Regions from separate parts of the Cupriavidus sp. 05N39 genome, predicted to be linked through region 1. Evidence: predicted binding sites of a transcription regulator. Region 1 holds the regulator's gene; each other region holds the start of a gene.
The links. Region 1 encodes FliA, which starts transcription of late flagellar genes. Its sites were predicted from a motif close to CTAAAGTTTNNNNNNNNNNNGCCGNTA; they were not measured.
Positions count from the first base shown of each region.

Region 2: the regulator FliA is predicted to act here: its motif matches at 5,590-5,616, upstream of AC1DN0_RS14815 (flagellin N-terminal helical domain-containing protein).
Region 3: the regulator FliA is predicted to act here: its motif matches at 1,631-1,657, upstream of AC1DN0_RS31020 (DUF342 domain-containing protein).

Region 1 covers NZ_JBFTNE010000065.1:8,112-14,938, reverse strand. Annotated here, with positions in the region: gene AC1DN0_RS27045 (flagella synthesis protein FlgN) at 1-277, shown strand, start outside; gene AC1DN0_RS27040 (flagellar protein FlhE) at 1,040-1,468, opposite strand; gene AC1DN0_RS27035 (RNA polymerase sigma factor FliA) at 1,465-2,181, opposite strand; gene AC1DN0_RS27030 (MinD/ParA family ATP-binding protein) at 2,221-3,039, opposite strand; gene flhF (flagellar biosynthesis protein FlhF) at 3,043-5,490, opposite strand; gene flhA (flagellar biosynthesis protein FlhA) at 5,504-6,827, opposite strand, start outside.
Region 2 covers NZ_JBFTNE010000026.1:86,239-93,065, reverse strand. Annotated here, with positions in the region: gene AC1DN0_RS14835 (DUF190 domain-containing protein) at 1-305, shown strand, start outside; gene AC1DN0_RS14830 (MDR family MFS transporter) at 326-1,810, opposite strand; gene AC1DN0_RS14825 (methyl-accepting chemotaxis protein) at 2,116-4,176, opposite strand; gene AC1DN0_RS14820 (RNA chaperone Hfq) at 5,129-5,452, shown strand; gene AC1DN0_RS14815 (flagellin N-terminal helical domain-containing protein) at 5,714-6,827, shown strand, end outside.
Region 3 covers NZ_JBFTNE010000087.1:20,229-27,055, reverse strand. Annotated here, with positions in the region: gene AC1DN0_RS31020 (DUF342 domain-containing protein) at 1-1,358, opposite strand, end outside; gene AC1DN0_RS31015 (bestrophin family protein) at 1,756-2,706, shown strand; gene AC1DN0_RS31010 (class I SAM-dependent methyltransferase) at 2,854-3,741, shown strand; gene AC1DN0_RS31005 (DUF1415 domain-containing protein) at 3,809-4,375, opposite strand; gene AC1DN0_RS31000 (hypothetical protein) at 4,448-4,825, opposite strand; gene AC1DN0_RS30995 (TIGR03862 family flavoprotein) at 4,996-6,270, shown strand; gene AC1DN0_RS30990 (NAD(P)/FAD-dependent oxidoreductase) at 6,288-6,827, opposite strand, start outside.

The DNA.
Region 1 (6,827 bases):
ACAGATGGGGGCTTTGGGCATTCGCACCGGCGCGGGCGGACAATTGTTCGGGCGGCAGATCGATGCGGGCGTTGAAGCCGCATGGCGGACGCTGGTGTTTGCCGCGCGCAGTGCGCGCGATGCCAATGCGCTCAATTCCGCCGTGGTGGACGCGCATCTTGAATTCACCGAAGAAGCGATCCTGGCGCTGCGTCAGCGTGGCGACAATGCGACGCTCTACGGGAAGGACGGACGGACGCAGACTGGGCCGCAAGGGGTCAGCCTGGCCAGCGGCTGATGGTTTCCGGATCTTGATTCCGGATCCGACCTGGACTGCCACTGGTTAGTCCGCAACATCAAGAAGCGGTTCTCGGGGCCACCCGGATCAAAGGCCGCTTGGCAACAGAAGGCGACAGCGCATCCCCCTCAGGCCACCCCGGGCAGTGAGGTGAAACCACCTTTGACGTTCACCGGCAGGTATCAACGCTCGGCGAGCAGCAACCGTGCTGCGCGAAGCGAGTCAATGCGCCAATCAGCGGCGTACCTTCGAGATCCCCGATATACAAGCCCGGGCCTTGCGCACCGAACACCGGATTGCTCCAGCGCAACATTGGACAACAGCGCCCCCGTCAAACCCCGAAGGCTCTAAGGCTCGAAACCGTGAAGGAATTGCAAGAAGAAGCGATGCCGCCAGAACCACGATCGGTGTAGCCGTGGGGAGCGCCCGAGGGGCGGGCCACACCCCAACGCGATGCGAAGCGAGCCGTCAAGGTTTACCAGGCCGTATGGGGCGCCTCGGGATCCGGCGAAAAGAGCGGAAAAGAGGTACCCATGTTTGAGTATCGCCTTAAGGCGATGCGAGTTTGGGTCCCGGCCGCTCTTTTCGCCGGATCCCGAGGGGGTGTCGCCCCATCCGGCGCGCTTCTTTGCCTACTTTCTTGGCAAGACAAGAAAGTAGGTCGCCCCCCGCAGGGGGTAAAACCGCCTTTGACTTTAAGCCTTTGACGTTAAGCTTTTGAATTTATGTTTTTATAACCCACCGCCGCCAGCAACAGCAACATCACCTAAAACTAACCGTAACCTGATTCGACTGCCCCAACAATACCGGCATCAGCGCCCCCCGCCCAGGCACCTGAAACGCAAACACAAACCCCTTGGCCGCATCATCCCCGCTAAACGCCTCGGTAAGCCCCTCCGCCCCCGGCAACAACACACAACGCTGCGCATTGCACAAATAAGCCTGCAGCTCATTGGGCGGCGTACTAGCAAAACTATATCGCCACCGCACGGTAGTAATAGCCCCCTCCGCCTGCGGCAAGTAACCGGTAGGCAAGATCGGCGGCGACACCGTACGCAACCCTTTGCCATGCAGCGCAGGCCCGTTCACGGAAGCCGACCAGGAATGCAGCGGCCCGGCGGGCGCGGCCCAGGCCGCGCAGCAGGCCGCGGCCAGCACCGCAGCGCCAAGACGATGGCACCAGCCCCTCATAGCAAGCCGCGCAGCTGCGAACGAAGCCGCGTAATAGCCTGGCTGCGAATCTGGCAGACCCGCGACTCCGTCACCTCCAGCACCGCCCCGATCTCACGCAAATTGAGCTCCTGGTCGTAGCACAACGACAGCACCAGCTTTTCCCGCTCCGGCAGCCGCTCGATGGCACGGATCAGCGCTTCGCGCATGCCGCTTTCCATCAGCACAGTGAGCGGGTTGCCATCGTCGCTGACGCTCAGGTGCCGGTCCAGGAAGTCCTCTTCGCCGGAGCGCTCGAAGTCCTCGTAGTGCAGCAGCTGGCAGCCATAGACTTCATTGAGCAGTGTCTGGTATTCGTCGAGCGGCAGCTCAAGCTCCTGCGCCACTTCGGAGTCGAGCGGCGCGCGGCCCAGCGTTTGCTCCAGGCCGCGCACGGTGCGTTCGATGCGCCGGGTGAACTGGCGCAGGCTGCGCGACTGCCAGTCATTGGCGCGCACCTCGTCAAGCATGGCGCCGCGGATGCGCTGGCTGGCATAGGTCTCGAAACGCGCACCGTGGGTGTCCTCGTAACGCTTGGCGGCATCGAGCAAGCCGATCATGCCAGCCTGGATCAAGTCATCGAGCTGCACGCTGGCAGGCAGCTTGGCTGCCAGTTGCAGGGCGATACGACGCACCAGCGAGGCATGCGCCGTCACGGTGTCGGTCTGTTCGAGCTTTCCCTGAATCGTGTACATGGTGGAATTCTCGTGAGTCCTGGCTGCAGGCCCAGGCGTTTAAGCCAGGGCCGGGGCTGACGGCGCCAGCGGCGCCGTCGGGGTTGAACGGGAATCGGTGGACAAGGGCCAGTTGGCAATGCCCGTGGCGATGCGGCGTAGCGCGGCGGTAGCGGGCGCCGCGGGAAAGGCCTCCACCACGCAGCGGCCTAGTGCCACGCTGCGTTCCACCAGCGGGTCGTACGGCAGGCTGCCGGCGGGGCTCGCCTCGACGCCGAGATACTGGCTGGCGGTGCGCGCCAGGTTGCCCAGCACGGCACTCGCGGCGGCATCGCTGGCGGCGGCGTTGATCACCAGGTGGAAGCGCCGGCAGGCGTACAGGTGATTGAGCCGCTTGATGCAGGCATAGGCGGCCTTGATCGAGGCCGGCTCCGCGCGCAGCACCACAACGAGGTTGTGCGCCGTGCCGGCTACCTGCGACAAGCCGCCGTCCGCGTCGCTGCGGGCATCGGTGAGCACAGTGCGAAAGCCATTCAGCGCCTGCAGCCCGCCACCGGCCTGCGGACTGCCGGGCAACACCGCGATGGTGCCGGCCGGGCGCTTGCCCAGCGCGGCTTCCAGCGTCACGGCGCCGCCCAGCACGGCGGCCAGGGTGCCTTCCGGCATGGCGCCGGCAAGGCGGGTCGCGCGGGCGCCGAAGCGGTCTTCATCGATGAGCAGGACGCGCTCGCCTTGCATGGCGAGTGCGTTGGCCAGCCCCAGGGCCACCGTGGTGGCGCCGGCACCGGCATCGCTCGCGACCACCGCGATGCGGCGCGTGGCGCGGGGCGCCAGCATGCGCCGCAAGCTTTCCGCCTGGTCGGAGGCGAGTGAAGTCACGTCTTATTCTCCCTGCGTCAGCGTTTGCAACACGCGGCTGCCGTTCATGCTCGCTTCGAGCAGGCCGGCGGCGTCGCCGGGATGAAAGGCCTCCTGCGGCGCTTCGTGGGTGGCGGACGGCGTGGCGCGGCCACCTCGGCCGGGGTAGTTCTCCAGCACGTCGAGCAAGGCCAGCAAACGGCCGAGGCCTTCCACCAGCACGGCGGCGGCCGGCATCTGGCGGGCGGGCGCGCGGCCGGTCAGCCGCGCCAGGAACGCGGCGGCGCTATCGTCGCACGCTTGCTCCAGCCGCAGCGCGGCTACCGCCATCTGCAGGGCGAGCAGACGCGCGCAGGCTTGCGCTTCGGCCAGCGAGGATTCGTTGCCGCCTGCCTGCCCGCCCTGCCCCAGGTGATCCATTGCGTGGCGCAGCGTGCGAAGTTGCGCTTCGCCGGCTTCAGCCCAGCGGGCCCAGCGGGCCAGTTGCACGCCCTCGGCCGACAACGCCGGGTCGCACAGCAGGTAGTGAACCGCTAGCGTCTGGCCGTTCTCGCGATCGACCACGCGCGACACCAGCAGGCCGGCCTCGATGCCGCTCTCGGCGGCGCCGCGCGTGCCACGTGCCTGGCCCTCAAGCACGCGCACCGGCGTTTGCGCGATCCACTGCACGGCGTCGCGGCCGCGATAGTCCATATCTTCCACCGCGTGGAAGGTCAGCGTTTCGGCCAGCGCATCGAGCTTGACGGCCGCGCCACCGCTGACCACGCGCGTGGTCTTGCGCGCGGTGGCAAGCCAGCGCTCGCCGGCTTGCTGCCAGCGCGCCAGCGTGGCGGCGGCGGGCATGGCATCCAGCAGATTGACCACGGTACGGGCGGCGGCGATGGCGGCGCACAGGGTGGCAGCGTCGGCTTCCCATCCGCCTTGCCCGGCTTGCAGCGCCGGGCCGGTGCGGCCGGCGGGCGCGGCGGCGGCCGCCAGCGGCAGGCCGTCGCGGTCAGCCAGCCAGAGCGTGTGTTGCCAGGGGCGCGGCGCGCGGCGCCCTGCCACCGGCGCGGCGACCGTGGCGCTGAGCGAAAGCACGAAACGATCGCAATGGCGGCTCAGGTCGCGGCAGGCGGCTTCGCGCACCTGCTGCGCCATCAGGCGCGGCGAGGGCGCGTTCTCGGTGCGCTGCTGCCAGAGCGAGCGGACCAGCTCGAAGCTGTAGCTGCCAGCGTTCAGCTGCTGGACGCAATCGCCCACCGCGTTGGCGTTGTCGGTCAGCGAGCGCAGCATGCCGTCGGCGCCGCCGGCGCTGGTCGCGCGGGTGGCGTCGCCATCGTCCTGCGCGGGCATGGCACGGCGCGCGGCTTCCGCGTCGGCGAATACGGAGCCGCGGCGCGGCGTCTGGAACGCGCGCTCGACCAGCGACACGCCGTTGGCGAGTTCAAGGTGCTCGGGCACGCGCTGGCCGGTGGAGGCGTAGTAGACCGGCAGGCGGTGCCGGATCACCACGTCGAGCACGGAGCCCAGGTGCGTGGCTTCATCCAGCTTGCTGACGATACAGCCGTCGATGCCGCCGTCGGGCGTGGCATCGTGGCGGTAGGCGTGCACGACTTCGTTGAGGGTGTCGCCGTGGCTGGCGCCGTTGAGCAACAGGATGCGCTGCACCGGCGCCTGCACGCCGGCCAGCATGGCGATCTGCTCCGACAGGTTGCGGTCGCGCTGACTCATGCCGACGGTGTCGATGATCACCAGGTGCTTATCGGTCAGCGCCGCCAGCGCGAAGCGCAGGTCGGCCGCATCCTTGACCGCGTGCACAGGCACGCCCAGGATGTCGCCGTAGATGCGCAGTTGCTCGTGCGCACCAATACGGAAAGTGTCGGTGGTCAGCAAGGCCAGGCGTTCCGGGCCGTGCTTGAGCACGAAGCGCGCTGCCAGCTTAGCCGTGGTGGTGGTCTTGCCCACGCCGGTGGGGCCGACCAGCGCCAGCACGCCGCCCTGCGCGAACAGCGCATCTTCGTCGTTGAGCACCGGGACCTTGCGCGCCAGCTCCTGGCGGATCCAGGTCATGGCGGCGGGCCGGTCATGACCCAGCGGCAGGTGGCCGAGCAGCGATCGCGCAAGCTGTCCGGAGAAGCCAGCAGTCACTAACCAGGTAAACAGCGAATCGCGCAGCGGATCGCCGCCCAGCGACGGCAGGCTGTGGGTGCCTACGCCGGAGAACTGCCGCTCCATCATGGCGCGCATGGTCTGCAGTTCGCCGCGCAGGTCGCCAAGGGCGCCGTCGACGGCCACCACGGCGGCGGGCGGCGGCGTGAATACCGGTGCGGTGCTGGCGATGGCGCCGAGATCGGTGTCGCGCATGGCGACAATCTCCACGCCCCCCTCGACGGTGCGGTTGGACAGCACCACGGCGTCCGGTCCCATTGCCTCGCGCACCTGGCGCAAGGCCTCGCGGCCATTGGCCGCCACGAATTTAGCTACGCTCATCTTGCGAAACCCCTCACGCTGCGCCACCGATCATGGCGGTGATCCTGATATTTCTGTTGTCCGGCACCTCGGCATGCGAGAGCACCTTGAGCTGCGGCATGGTCCGGCGCAGGAAGCGCGCCAGCAGCGGGCGCAGCGGATGCGGCACCAGCAGCACGGGATCCAGCCCCAGGTGTTCCTGCCTGTTCACCGCATTTTGCGTTTGCTGCAGCAGGGCATCGGCCAGGCCAGGCTCGATGCCGCCGCCGTTAGTGAGCGCTTGCGACAGCACGCGTTCCAGCCCGGCGTCGAGGCCGATGACCTGGAGGTCAGCGCCGTTGGGGAACCACTGCTGGGTAATGGCACGCCCCAGCGCCACGCGCACCAGCGACGTGAGTTCGTTGGGATCGCTGATCTTCGGCGCGTGCTCGGCCACCACGTCCAGCACGGTGCGCATGTCGCGGATCGGCACGCTCTCGTCCAGCAGGTTCTGCAGGATCTTCTGCAGCGCGGTGAGGGTGATGACCTTGGGCACCAGGTCTTCAGTCAGCTTGGGCGATTCCTTGGCGATGCGGTCCAGCAGCGACTGCACTTCCTGGCGGCCAAGCAGTTCGGCCGCGTGCATATGGATCAGGTGGTTAAGGTGAGTGGCCACTACTGTGCTGGCATCCACCACGGTGTAGCCGTAGATCTGCGCCTGCTCCTTGAGCCCGCCCTCGATCCACACCGCCGGCAGGCCGAATGCCGGGTCCTGGCCGGGCGTGCCCGGCAACGGGCCGGAGACCTGGCCGGGGTTGATCGCCATCCACTGCCCGGGCGTCGCTTCGCCGCGGCCGATCTCCACGCCCTTGAGCGTGATGCGGTAGGCGTTGGGCTTGAGTTCCAGGTTGTCGCGGATATGCACCACCGGCACCAGGAAGCCGATTTCCTGCGCCACCTTCTTGCGGATGCTCTTAATGCGGCCGAGCAGTTCGCCGTTCTGCGCGCGGTCCACCAGCGGGATCAGGCGGTAGCCCACTTCCATGCCGAGCGGGTCCACCAGGCTGACGTCGTCCCAGCTGGCTTCGGTCGACTCGGGCACCATCGCGGGAGCGCGGTCCTCGCGCTTCTTCTCCTGCGCCTGCGATGCATCACGCCGTGCCACGTAGCGGCCGAACCACACCAGCGCGCCGGCAAAGGCCAGGAAAGCGAAGTGCGGCATGCCGGGGATGATGCCCATCATGCCGATGATGGCGCCGGTCAGGTACAGCACGCGCGGATTGGAAAACAGCTGGCCGGTCAGCTGCTGGCCCACGTCCTGCTCGTTGGAGACCCGCGACACGATCACACCGGCGGCGGTGGAGATCACCAGCGCCGGG
Region 2 (6,827 bases), on a different contig from region 1:
ACCGGCGTCACCACGGCAAGCAGTTGTCGCACTGGTTGCTGCAGGTTCTGAGGGACCTGCATATCCGCGGCGCCACGCACACGGTGGCGGCCGAGGGCATCGGCCATGACCGCCGCTTTCACACCTGGCATTTCCTGGAACTGGCCGACCGGCCGGAAGAAATCACCGTAATTGCCACGGAAGAGGAGGTGCAGCGTTTGTTCGACCGGCTGGCCGAGGAAGACGTCCAGGTGTTCTACGCGAAGACGCCGGTGGAGTTCGGCTTCCTGGGGAAAGGCGCGCCAGGCGCGCAGGCCCGCCCCTGAACTCGCCGGCGGCGCCCGCCTTAATCGATGCTCGCCGCCACGCTGGTGCTCGTGCTGCCGCGCAAGGCGGCTTCCGGCAGGCGCGCCACCAGGAATGGCGCCACCAGCGACACGGCGGCGCTCAGCAGGAACAGGGTGCGGAACGCCGCTTCGGCGGCGGCGCGCACCGCGCCCGCATCGGCCGTATCGCCGCCTGTCATGGCACGGTGGAACATGCTCATGAGGATGTCTTCGCCGCCGCCCAGGTCCGATACGCCCATGCCGCCACGGCGCAACAGCGCGATCAGCACCGTGGTCAGCACCGCCACGCCGACCGCGCCGCCCAGCATGCGCGAGAAGGCGGTCAGCGCCGTGGCCACGCCCACCTGGTGCGCGGGCACGGCGTTCTGGGTGGCCACCAGCCCGCTGGGCAATTGCAGCCCGATGGCCAGCCCGAGCGTCACCATCACCAGCCCGGTCAGCACGACCGCATGCGGATCGACGAACGCCAGCGACACGATCGCCAGCGGCGCGACCAGCGAGCCCACCAGTTGCAGCGGCTTGTAGCGGCCACTCCATGACATCAGCCGGCCCGAGAAAAACGCCCCGAACGGGATGGCCAGCGTCAACGGCACCAGCCGCAGCGCGGCCGTGTCAGCCTGCACGCCGCCCACCACCTGGAAGCGCAGCGGCAGCAGCACGGACATGGCGATCAACTGGAAAAAGCACAGGAACAGCGTGATGCAGCAGATCGCGACCGTCGGCACGCGCAGCATGGCCAGCGGGATCATCGGGTCGCTGACCCGCCGCTCCTGCCACACGAACAGCACCATGGCGACCAGGCCTGCCGCCAGCAGGCCAACGGTCTGCGGCGTCGCGGCCGAATGGCCCTGCCCGAGCCGGGTCAGGAACACCAGCACGCCGGTCAGGCCACCCCCGAACAGCAGCGCGCCAAGGTAATCGATGCGATGGCGGCGCCCGCCCGCCGGCAGGTGCTTGAGCGCGCGGCGGACCACCACCAGCGCGACCAGCGCCAGCGGCAGGTTGATCCAGAAAATCCAGCGCCACGACAGGTAGTGCGCCAGGTAGCCGCCGATCACCGGGCCGGCCATGCTGGCCACGGCCCACACGCCGCTCACGTAACCCTGGTAGCGGCCACGGTCGCGCAGCGGTACCACATCTGCGATGGTGGCTTGCGACACCGAGATCAGGCCGCCGCCGCCCAGCCCTTGCAGGATGCGCGCGACGATCAGCTGCGGCATGGTCTGCGCCAGCGCGCAGAACACCGAGGCCAGCAGGAACAGCACGATGGCAAACGACAGCACCGAGCGCCGCCCCAGCACGTCCGACAGCTTGCCGTAGATCGGCGTCACCACCGTCGAAGCCACCAGGTAGGCCGAAACCACCCACGCCATCTCCTCGAAGCCGTTGAGCTGCAACGCGATCTCAGGCAGCACCACGGCGACGATCGATTGCTCGAGCGCCCCCAGCAGGATGGCCAGCATCAGGCCGAAGATGACCTGCATCACCGGCACCGGCGGCACGGCAGGGAGCCCGGACGCTGCATGGCCGTGGCTGCCAGCCTCCCCCGTGCCGGGGGCCGGGGATGCTGCGGACAGAGAGGGGAAGGATGGCGGGGAGACGGCGGGCATGGGCTGGCGGGAGAGAGAACGCACGGCGAGGGACACGGAGTGCGATGCCGCCGCGAACGGGCGGCATCGCTCCTTTCTGTTTTTTGTATACAAGGGCGATATTGTAGGCCTAAGCCTTTCGCCTTGCAGCCGCCGCCGGCAGGCTTGCCGGGCTCCGCGCCAGGACGGCGCGGCAGAACTCAGAAGGATTCCCAGTCGCCATTGGCCACGGCGAAGCCGCCAGCGGCCGGCGTGCGCGCGGCGCGGCGCGGCGCGGGTGCCGCTGCTACGGCGGGCCGGGCCGCGCGCGCGGCCGGCAGCGGCTTGGACACCAGCACGGGTTCGCGCTTCTGGTGCACCACCGGAGCACGGGCCTTGCTGGGCAGCGCAGGGGCGCGGGTAGTGCCGGCCGCGCCGGTGCGCGGTGCCGCCACCGCGGGCCGGGTGGCTGCCTTGGCGCCAGCGGCCGGGGCCGCGGGTGCTGAAGGTGCTGCCTGCACGGCTGGCTTCACCGGTGCGGCGCTGCCGGTCCGGACCGGGCGCGCCGTGCCCTGGCGTGCCGCCGGATGGCTCCTGGCGCCAGCGGAAGGATGGGGCGCCGGACGCGGGGCGGCCGGCGCCACGCGTGCTACCGGTACCGCTTGCGGCACCGGCATGCGCGCCAGTTCCCGTACCGCCTGGCGCGGCTGCGCATGCGCTTCTTCCGGAGCCACCTGGAAGCGGGACACTTCATCCACCAGCCCGGCGGCCTGCTGCTGCAGGCTCTCGGCGGCGGCGGCGGCCTGCTCCACCAGCGCGGCATTCTGCTGCGTCACGCTTTCCATCTGGCTGATGGCGAGGTTGACCTGCTCGATGCCGGACGACTGCTCTTCGCTTGCGGCGGCGATCTCGCCCATGATGTCGGTCACGCGCTTCACCGCCCCGACGATATCGTCCATGGTGCGGCCCGCGTCCTCTACCTGCTTGGCGCCATGGGCCACCTGACCCACCGAGCCACTGATCAGTTGCCCGATTTCCTTGGCTGCCGACGAAGAGCGCTGGGCCAGGCTGCGCACCTCGGCCGCCACCACGCTGAAGCCTCGTCCCTGCTCGCCGGCACGGGCAGCTTCCACCGCTGCGTTCAGTGCCAGGATATTGGTCTGGAAGGCAATCCCCTCGATCACGCCCACGATCTCGGCCACCTTGGCCGACGATTGCGAAATATGCTGCATGGTCTCGACCACGCCACGCACGGCGCGCCCGCCCTCGATCGCCACGCCCGAGGCACTCACCGCCAGTTCGTTGGCATGGCGCGCGTTCGCGGCATTCTGCTTGACCGTGGAGGTCAGCTGCTCCATCGAGGCCGCAGTCTGCTCAAGCGAGGCAGCCTGTTCTTCGGTGCGCTGGGAAAGATCGGTATTGCCGCTGGCGATTTCCCGGGTAGCGCCACCGATGGAGCGGGTCGCGCCCTGGATGCCGTGCACCAGTGCCGCCAACTGGCCAAAAGCGCGCTCCAGCGCGCCCAGCATGCGGCCCATTTCGTCATCGTTCTGCACCTGGATCGCGTACGTCAGGTTGCCGTGCGCCAGCGCCTGTGCCGCTTCCAGCGCATGGCGAGCCGGTCGCGTGATCGAGCGCGTGATGCCGATGCCCAGGGCCGCCGCCAGGGCCACCGCGACGGCGGCCAGGCCCAGCAGCAGGTTGCGGGCCGTCTCATAACTGGCGTTCGCCTCCTGCACGGCAGCCAGCGCAACCTTGCGGCCGGTCTCGGTCAGTTCGCTCAACTTGTCGAAATAAGGCGCCTGCGCCGCCGGCAGCGTCGCCACCAGCGCGCTGCGGGCACCATCGAACTCGCCGCCCTGCAACTGGCGCAGCACCATGTCGAGCTGGCCGTTATAGGCAGTGCGTGCCTCGGTCAGCCCCCGATACAACTCCCGGGTCTCCGGTCTGCCGGACGTGGACAGCCACTTCCCAAGTTCATCCAGCGTGACGCCCATTTTCTCGCGCAGCCCCGCGATCTCCCCGGCATTGCGCTTTACCGCAACCGGGTCCTCGTTCATGGTGGCATCGCGCACCAGAATCCCGATCCGCAACGCATCCTGCTTGACGCGCTCGATATCCAGCACCTTGAACAAGCGTCCCTCCACGGTGATGCGCATCGATTCGTTCATGGTGCGCAGAGACGTCATGCCCAGCACCGCCACGGCAACCAGCAGCAACGCCACCAGCGAAAACGCCACCGTCAGGCGCGCCCCAATGCCAAAGTTTCGCAACCAACGCATCTTCCCGGCTCCTTTTACTCTCATCGCGCGCGCTTTTCCGCGCCCCGGACAGATTTCCGGGACGACACCGCACCGCGGACTTAACGGCAGAGAGCGGGCCAAGCTTGAGGGCAACATCAAGACATTTCCGAAGAAAACGGAAAATACGGGAACAAAAGCAAATATGAGGGGGAAAAGCCCGGCAATTCGAACGATTGGCGGGATGCGACCTGTCGTCTAATGTTAACCAGGCGCTCCGAAGTGCTGCCAGCGGCGCATGCAGCCAAAGGCGCGCAACAAAACAAGTGGGCACGCAAAAAAAGAAGCCCACGCGCGGGGTGCTCGTAGGCTTTCCAGGACTGCTATGAGCCGAAAGGCTCGTTAGCGAATATAAACCTGCTTACATGAGGTGTAAATCCAATTTCTATCAGGGATAACTCTGATAGAAAAAGTGCTGGCGACGCCATTCAAGTGACGAATGGGCGGCATGGAAAACATCGCAACTGCAGGCCAGGGTCACCTTGCCGCCCGCAAACCTATGCTGAACGGGGGTTGCGGGCGCTGGTGACGTTGGGACTTGCCGCACATGTGCAAACAAGGCAAACCGCAGCATTGTGACGCAAGAGTATTATTAGAGGAAACTCTCGATCTCAGGTGCGCCCCCCCCCAACCGTTCCGATTTGTAAAATTTTGTTACCCTCGCGCCTGAAGTACCCCCCGTCTTTTCCGGCTGCCCCTGCCGCCAGCGTTTGCGGGGCAGCATCGGAGCCGCCGCCCGGACACACGTCGGGGCCGGACGTGATCCATGCAGCCAGATCCAGCGCCAGCACAGAGAGCGGATATTTCATCCCCCGCCGCACCCAGGCCACGCCGCAGCCCACCCCAGGCCGTGCTGTAACCCCCCTATTGCCCGGGCCCATATATTGGACCCTTGCCAGCCGCCAGAACCCGTGCGGGCTCTTCCGGAGACGTTGTGAACAAGAAGGAAACCAGGATCACCCGTCCGAGCAGGCAACTGCAGCAGCTGCAGTTCTCCACGCTCAGCGCCAGCCACAGCCCTGTCGTCGTACACCTGTCGAGCGGCATTCGCCTGCACGGCGTGATCGTGGCCTCGGACAACTATATGGTGCTGCTGGCGGAATCGCCGCGAGACCCGCAGCCGCAAGTCGTCTACAAGCACGCCATTGCCGTGATCACGCCCGCCCATGCGCCGGAGGCCATGGCGGCGGTGCCCGGGGCGGAGACTTCGCCGGAGTTTGTGAGTTTGTATACGCCACGGACCCGCAAGCGGAGATAACCAGGGAGGGCGCGCCAGCCGGTTGTGCGCACAAGCGGCGCAGCTTTCGTGCGATGGCCCCGCCCGCATCAGCCACCCCCAGAGCCGCTCGGAAGCTATCCGCGAAAAAACTTCTGCACATTGCCCCAAAGATCACACTAAATCTTTTCCCGCCCCGGTCGATAACCCTAACAACGGAGGCACTACACGCACTGCAACGCAGTCAGCCAACGTTACGGCACCCGCCGGACTGCATAAATCACTGCATATAGGAGTCGTACCATGGCGTCAGTCATTAATACCAATTCGTTGTCTCTGATGACTCAGAACAACCTGAATGCATCGCAATCGCAGCTGAACACGGCGATTCAACGCCTGTCGTCGGGCCTGCGCATCAACAGCGCCAAGGACGACGCAGCCGGCCTGGCCATTGCCAACCGCTTCACCGCCAACATCAACGGCCTGACCCAAGCCAAGCAAAATGCTAACGACGGCATCTCGCTGGCGCAAACGACTGAAGGCGCGCTGACCGAAGTCACGAACAACCTGCAACGTATCCGTACCCTGTCGGTGCAAGCAGCGACTGGTTCGAATTCGGCAGACGACCTGAAGTCGATCCAGGATGAAATCGGCCAGCGCATGGACGAAATCAACCGCATCTCCACGCAGACCGACTTCAACGGCGTCAAGGTACTGTCTGGCTCGGCAAAGCCCCTGAACATTCAAGTTGGCGCCAGCGACGGCCAGACCATCTCGGTGAATCTGCAGGAAATCAGCACGAAGACGCTGAACATGACCGGCTTCAACGTGTCTGGCACCGGCACGCCGAATACGGCCGCTACCAGCCAGGACCTGCTGGCAGCCGYCTTTACCGCAGGCGCAACGACCAACGGCACCACCGCCTACTCCAAGAATTACACTGGCGCTGACAGCGCCACGCTGGCCAATGTGCTCGGCAAGGTTGCTACTGGTGATACGGTCAACGACGCCGGCATTGCCACCATCGCAAACTACACCTATAACGGCACGGACTTCTCCTTTGCCGACACGGCACGTACTGCCGCGCGCATCTCGAGCGACCTGAAGCCGGCTGCTGGGAACGTTACCAATGTGTCGATCAAAATCGGCAACAATCAAGCGGTTTCCGCCAACATTGACAGCAATGGCATGCTGACCTCGGCCACCAGCGGTAACAAGCTGTTTGTGGACGCTGCAGGCAACCTGACCGAGAACGATCTGGCCGGCACCCTCACGCAGGCGGATATCAACAACGGCGGCGGCGCTGGCGACCTGATCAAGGCAATCGGCACATCGGGTGCAGCCGGTAAGTTGAGCTCAATCACCGTGGGCAACGCGGCCAACGCTCCCAGCTACGCGTTCACTGGCGGCGTTGCGA
Region 3 (6,827 bases), on a different contig from region 1:
TGCTCGGCTTCCAGCTTCTGGCGCTGGGCCTCGGCCTCGGCCTTCTCGGCTTCGGCATAGGGGTTGGTTCCGACCTGCACGATGGTGGCCGCGCCTGCGGCGCCACCGAGGATGGCGGTACGCACGGCCAGTTGCGCCCGGCAGCGTCCCCCGGTGATATTGCCCTGGCCGCCCTTGGGGCTGCCGGCGACGATGCTGGTCCCGGCCGCGACATCGCTTTGGCGAATGCCGCTTTCCACCTTGACCTCGGTGCCGGCCTCCACCACCGCGCTTTCGATAAAGCGCGCATGCAACGAGCCCTTGCAGCGTACCCGCGCCTCGGTGGCGGCGTTGTCGGCACTCTGGTGAGTGCCTTCGGCCTTGCCGATGATGCCGCCTTTCACCACCACGTTGCCGCCCGCCTCCACATGGGCGGCCTCGATGGTGCCGCTGACGATCACGTCGCCGGTCACGCGCACGGTCATGCCGGTCTTGATGTCGCCGTTGACACGCAGGGTGCCGTCGAACGTGACATTGCCTGAGTGCATGTCCACCGCCTCGACATCGACCACCGGGCTCACGCTGGCGCCTTGCGCCGACAACACCGGCGAGCCGGAAATAGCCGCCAGCAGGACCTCCGGATCCGCAGGATCGGGGGCCACCCCGGTCAGGCCTTCCGCGAACGGCGGATCGGCGGCGGGTACGGCTGCCACGGTCTTGCCGAAGACATCGACGCCATCGGTGCCCTGACGAGCCGGGATACGCCGCATCAGCGGCGTGCCTGGGTTGACCAGCATTAAAGATCCGAGGTCGCGCAGATCGATGCGGCCGCTTTCATCCTCTGCCACCAGCGGCTTGCGCGGCGCCAGCAGGCTCTCGAAGCGAGCCGGCGTGCCGGGCAGCGCGGCGCGTCCCGTGGCGATTTCCAGTCCGTCGCACAGGCCCGCTTCGACCGCGCCGCGCAGCACCTCCCGGTCCGGCTCCGCAACGACGCCGCGCTCGGCCAGCGCGGTGCGGATGTCGTCCCGCGTGACCGCGCGGCCGCCCTGCGGCGGCAGCAGGTTAAGCCGTACGCTCAGGTTGTCGCTGCTGACGCTGAGTTCGAAGTAGCCGTCCGTCAACTGGCCGATCAACGCTTCTACCGGCATGCCCTCCGTGGCACGCTGGCATTGCGCGAGAAAGGCGCCGATCGCGGCCGTGTCCATCCTGGCCTCGGCCCAGCCGCCACCGGCCAGTACCGCTTCCAGCCCCGCGCGGTCCGGCGGCAGCCGGCCCGGTGCAACGGCGAATATTGCGCGCAACTGTCGCGTGCCTTCATCCAGGCTGACCTGCAAGCCTGCGGCTACGCCGGCTACTGTGTCTTGTCCCCGGTTTTCCATTCAGTTCTTCCCTTGATGGATCGTGTCCGGGCGGCGCGGCCCCGTCTTCCGCGCCGCCCGCGGTCCCGGCCCGGGTATCGCCGCGCCCCTGCGCCGCATATCCGGCGCTGGTTATATGGCGAGGCGGCATGCTGCCGATGGCTGGCGCTGCGTACCTGGCGGCACGCCTGGGTTGGCTCGGCCACCGGATGCTCGGGCCTGCCGGGCAGGCCCCTGGGCCGGGTGTCATTTGCGCGCCGAAGGGTCTATGTCCTTTCTGGCGCACACAACACCAACGGCCGTTTCGCGGAAAACTTGAGCCGGGTGACTTGGCCGGCGGACGCTCCACCGCCAGCGGCGGAAAATGTACACTTCCGTCCATCGACGGAATGCCACACCGTAGCAAAGAGGATCACTGATGATCGTGCGAGAACGCCCCTCGGGACTGAAGCTGTTCCTGGTCCTGCGAGGCTCGGTCCTGCCCCGCATCTGGCGCGCGCTGCTGGTGAACTTGGTGGTGGCGGTAGGCGTCACGCTCAGCCACGGTGCGTTTTTCCAGCACAAGATCACCCTCACGGCCATTCCCTTCACGCTGATCGGCTTGCCGCTGGCCATCTTCCTGGGCTTTCGCAATACCGCCGCCTACGACCGTTTCTGGGAAGGCCGCAAGCTGTGGGGAGACCTGGTGGTACGCAGCCAGAACCTGGCTCGGCAATGCCTCGGCCTGATTGCCGAGGCGCCGGGTAGCGCCGCCGCTGCCCCGGCCGGGCTGGACGATGTGCGGGTTCGCATGATCTCGCGCGCCATGGCTTATGCCTACGCGCTGCGCAACCGCCTGCGCGGCAGCAGTGCGGATACCGGGCTGGAGCGATCCTGGCTGCGGCCCGCGGAGCTTGCTGCACTGCAGCGCAGCACCAACGCCCCAGCCGCGCTGATGATGGGCATGGGCGAGGATCTGGGCCTTTGCGTGCGGCAAGGCCGTGTCGATCCTTGCCTTGCCGCCGGCATCGACGACACTTTGTCGCACATGGTGGCCACGGCGGTGGCATGCGATCGCATCCGCAACACGCCCATCCCCTTCTCATACACGCTGCTGCTGCACCGCACCGCATACCTGTATTGCTTCCTGCTGCCGTTCGGGCTGGTCGATACCATCGGCTTTGTCACGCCCATCGTGGTGGCGATCGTGGCATATACCTTCTTCGGCCTCGATGCGCTGGGCGATGAACTGGAAGAGCCGTTCGGCACCAGCCCCAACGACCTGCCGCTCGACGCGCTGTGCCGCGCCATCGAGATCGGCATGAAGGAAGCACTGGGCGAAACCGAGTTGCCGCCGCCGCTCGCGCCGGTGGATTACTGCCTGCACTGACGCGCCATTGCCGGCCGGACCGGCATGCGCCGCTTCCATCACTCGCCCGGCCTGGCGCGACTTTCGGTAAACTCTCGCTGTGCCGGCGCAGCGTCGTCCGGCTTTGGCGCACGCCTCACCGCTTTTCCCAGGTTCGAAACATCCCAGATGGCCCAGAAGTCCCCGGCGTCCAAGACGCCCGCCGCACCGGCGTCCAGCCCCAACGAAATCCGTCCCGGCCAGTCCATCGAGCTGCTCAAGGCGCTGCATATCCTCACGCGCGACGGCAAGATGAACCAGGACAGCCGCCGCAAGCTCAAGCAGGTCTATCACCTGTTCCAGTTCATCGAGCCGCTGCTGCAGGATCTCAAACAGGATCACCCCGACGTGACGCTGGTCGACCACGGCGCCGGCAAGTCCTACCTGGGCTTTATCCTGTACGACCTGTTCTTCAAGGAGCAGCTCGACCAGTCGCACATCTACGGCATCGAGACGCGCGAGGAACTGGTGCGCAGTTCGCAGGAGCTTGCCAGCCGGCTGGGCTTCAAGGGCATGTCGTTCCTGAACCTGTCGGTGGCCGATTCGATCACCTCGCCGCAACTGCCGCCCACCATCGACATCGTCACCGCCCTGCACGCCTGCAATACGGCCACGGACGATGCGATCCGCTTCGCGCTGGAGAAGCGCGCCAAATACATCGTGGTGGTGCCTTGCTGCCAGGCCGAAGTGGCCGGCGTGCTGCGCAGGAACAAGGCAAAGCTGCTGGCCGGCAATCCGCTCACCGAGATCTGGCGCCATCCGCTGCATACGCGCGAGTTCGGCAGCCAGGTCACCAATGTGCTGCGCTGCCTGCAACTGGAGGCGCACGGCTACCAGGTCAGCGTGACCGAGCTGGTGGGCTGGGAGCACTCCATGAAGAACGAGCTGATCATCGCGCAGTACAAGGACCTGCCGCGCCGGCGCCCGGCCGAGCGGCTGCATGAAGTGCTGCGCACGCTGGGACTGGAGGAGATGGAAGAACGCTTTTATACGCAAGAGCCGGCCGCTGCCGGCTGATGCTGCCTTGCGTCATGGCCCCGGCGCTGCCGGGGCTGATCAACGCGCCGCCGCGACGGCGCGTTTTTTATTTCCCGCCGTCTTCGGCCATCAGCTTGCGCCAGCCCTCGTGGCCGAGCCGGCGCATGGTCTGCTCGTTGCGCTCGTAGATTTCCGCCGCATCGGGAAACGCCTCCACGGCCCGCGCGATGCTGTCCTCGCGCAGCAGGTGCAGGATGGGGTAAGGCGCGCGGTTGGTGTAGTTCTCGATGTCGTCCGGCTCGCTGCCGCCGAACACATAGTCCGGATGAAAGCTGGCGATCTGCAGGATGCCCGCCAGCCGCAGGCTCTTGAGCAGGCGCTCGGCGAAGTAGAGGAAATCGTTGTACTCGAGGAAATCGGCCAGCGCATGCGGCACGATCAGCAAGGTGGTGTCGATCTCGGCGGGATCGGCATCGGCGAGCGTGCGCATCTCGGTTTCGAGATCGGCCAGCACGCCCTCGGTATCGGTGGCCTCGCACACCGCATAGCGGATCTGCCGCTTCACGTGCACGGCCTTGGCGAAGGGACACAGGTTGAGGCCGATCACGGCGCGCTCCAGCCATTGCTGGGTGGCGTGCACGACGGACTGGCCGGATGGCGAAGCGAAAGACATGGCGATGACGGACGGCGCTAAACCGTTATTTTAGCGCCCGCTGCCCGCACCGCCGCTACGAGGCGGTGCCGCCTAGCGGCGCGGCGCGTAGATCTGGCGCGCCAGCGTCTCGGCCTGCCGCATGGCCGCATCGCGCTCGGCCGCGCTGAGCTTGCCGCAGACGTACTCCAGATTGGCGCTATCCAGGTCGGTGACATGGCGATCGCCCGACAGCAGGATGACCTTGCGCCACATGCAGGCCTTGACGCGGTCGCGCTCCAGACCGAGGCAACCCGACTGCAGGCAGTAGGACAGGTTGCGCTGGGCCAGGAAGTCGCCCTTCATCGCCTTGTCCTGCAGGCCTTGCGCTGTTTCCTGGGCCTGTGTCACCCCTGCCAGCAGACTCAGCAAGACCAGCACGACAGCCCGCGCGGCGGGAAGCGGGAACGACAGGCGAGACGGCAAGAGCATGGGGGAACGCAGGAAACCATTAGCACGCGGGAAAGCGCGATCTTAGCAGTTGCACCTCGCAGGCGTTCCGGCACGGGCAAGCTGCCTCGCCCTGCCCTATATAATCCGATCCGCCGCACCATACCTTGCGCCGCATTCCGCGACCGACCGCTTTCCCCCGGATTCAAACCATGTCTGCACCCACCGCCCCCCTCCCAGCCGCCAGCATCGCCGTGATCGGCGGCGGACCCGCGGGCCTGATGGCGGCCGAGGCACTGGCTGGGCGCGGGTTTCGCGTGGACGTGTACGACGCCATGCCATCGGTCGGCCGCAAGTTCCTGATGGCCGGGCGCGGCGGCATGAACCTGACGCATTCCGAAGCCGCGCAGCCTTTCCTGGCGCGCTACGGCAGCCGCAGCGCGCAGATCGCGCCGCTGCTGGCGGGCTTCGATCCGCAAGCGCTGCGCGACTGGGTGCACGGCCTGGGCATCGGTACCTTCGTCGGCAGCTCGGGCCGTGTCTTTCCGACCGACATGAAGGCCGCGCCGATGCTGCGCGCATGGCTGCACCGCCTGCGTGAAGCCGGCGTGCAGTTCCATATGCGGCATCGCTGGCTGGGCTGGGCGGACGCCGGCGGCGACTTCCCCGGCAAGCTGTGCTTCGCCACGCCGGAAGGCGAGCGCGTGGTGCAGGCCAGCGCGGTGGTGCTGGCAATGGGCGGCGGCAGTTGGGCGCGACTGGGATCGGACGGCGCCTGGGTGCCGCTGCTGGCCGCGCGCGGCGTCGGGGTAGCGCCGCTGCGCCCGGCCAACTGCGGTTTCGACGTAGCGTGGAGCGAGCACTTCCACACGCGTTTTGCCGGGCAGCCGGTGAAAGCGGTGGCAATCGGCCTGCGCGACCGGGATGGCATTGAACACTATCGCCAAGGCGAATTCGTCATCACCGCGGGTGGCATCGAGGGCAGCCTGGTGTATGCGCTAAGCGCGCCGATGCGCGACCTGCTCGAAGCCACGGGGGAAGCCGTGATCCACCTCGACCTGGCGCCGGGCCTGAGTGCCGAACGCGTAGCCGACGCGGTACAGCGCCCGCGCGGCGCGCGCTCGCTGTCGAGCCATCTGCAAAGCAAGCTGGGCATCACCGGCGTAAAGGCCGGACTGCTGCGCGAATGCCTGTCGAAGGAAGCGTTTGCCGATCCCGCCCGGCTGGCGGTAGCGCTCAAGGCGCTACCCTTGCGCCTGCTGCGCGCGCGCCCGATCGACGAAGTGATAAGCAGCGCGGGCGGCGTCGAGTTCGAGGCGCTGGACGCCGGTCTGATGCTGCGTGCCATGCCGGGCGTGTTCTGCGCCGGCGAGATGCTGGACTGGGAAGCGCCCACCGGCGGCTACCTGCTGACCGCCTGCTTTGCCAGCGGGCTTGCCGCCGGCCTGGGCGCGGCGGCCTATCTGGAAGCCGCTGCCGCGGATTAAGGCCGCGCGGCAGGCGCTCAGGCCGCGTTGCCGTTGACGATGCTCAGTGCGACCGCCTCGGCCACCTCGATGCCATCGATGGCCGCCGAGTAGATGCCGCCCGCATAGCCTGCGCCTTCGCCGGCCGGGTACAGGCCTTCCACATTCATGCTCTGGTAGTCATCCTTGCGGCGGATGCGCAGCGGCGAAGACGTGCGCGTTTCCACACCGGTCAGCACGGCATCGTGCATGGCAAAACCAGCGATTTTCTTGTCGAGTTCGGGTAGTGCTTCGCGGATGGCCTCGATCACGTAGTCGGGCAGCGCGGTCGAGAGATCGGTCGGCGTAACGCCTGGTTTGTACGAAGGCTCGACCGAGCCCATCGCGGTGGAAGGCCGGCGCGCGATGAAGTCGCCAACCAGTTGCGCCGGCGCGTTGTAGTTGCGCCCGCCGAGTTCGAACGCACGCTCTTCCCAGTGGCGCTGGAAGGCAATGCCGGCCATCGGGCCGCCAGGGAAATCTTCCGGCGTGATGCCGACCACGATGCCGGCATTGGCATTGCGCTCGGCGCGGACGTA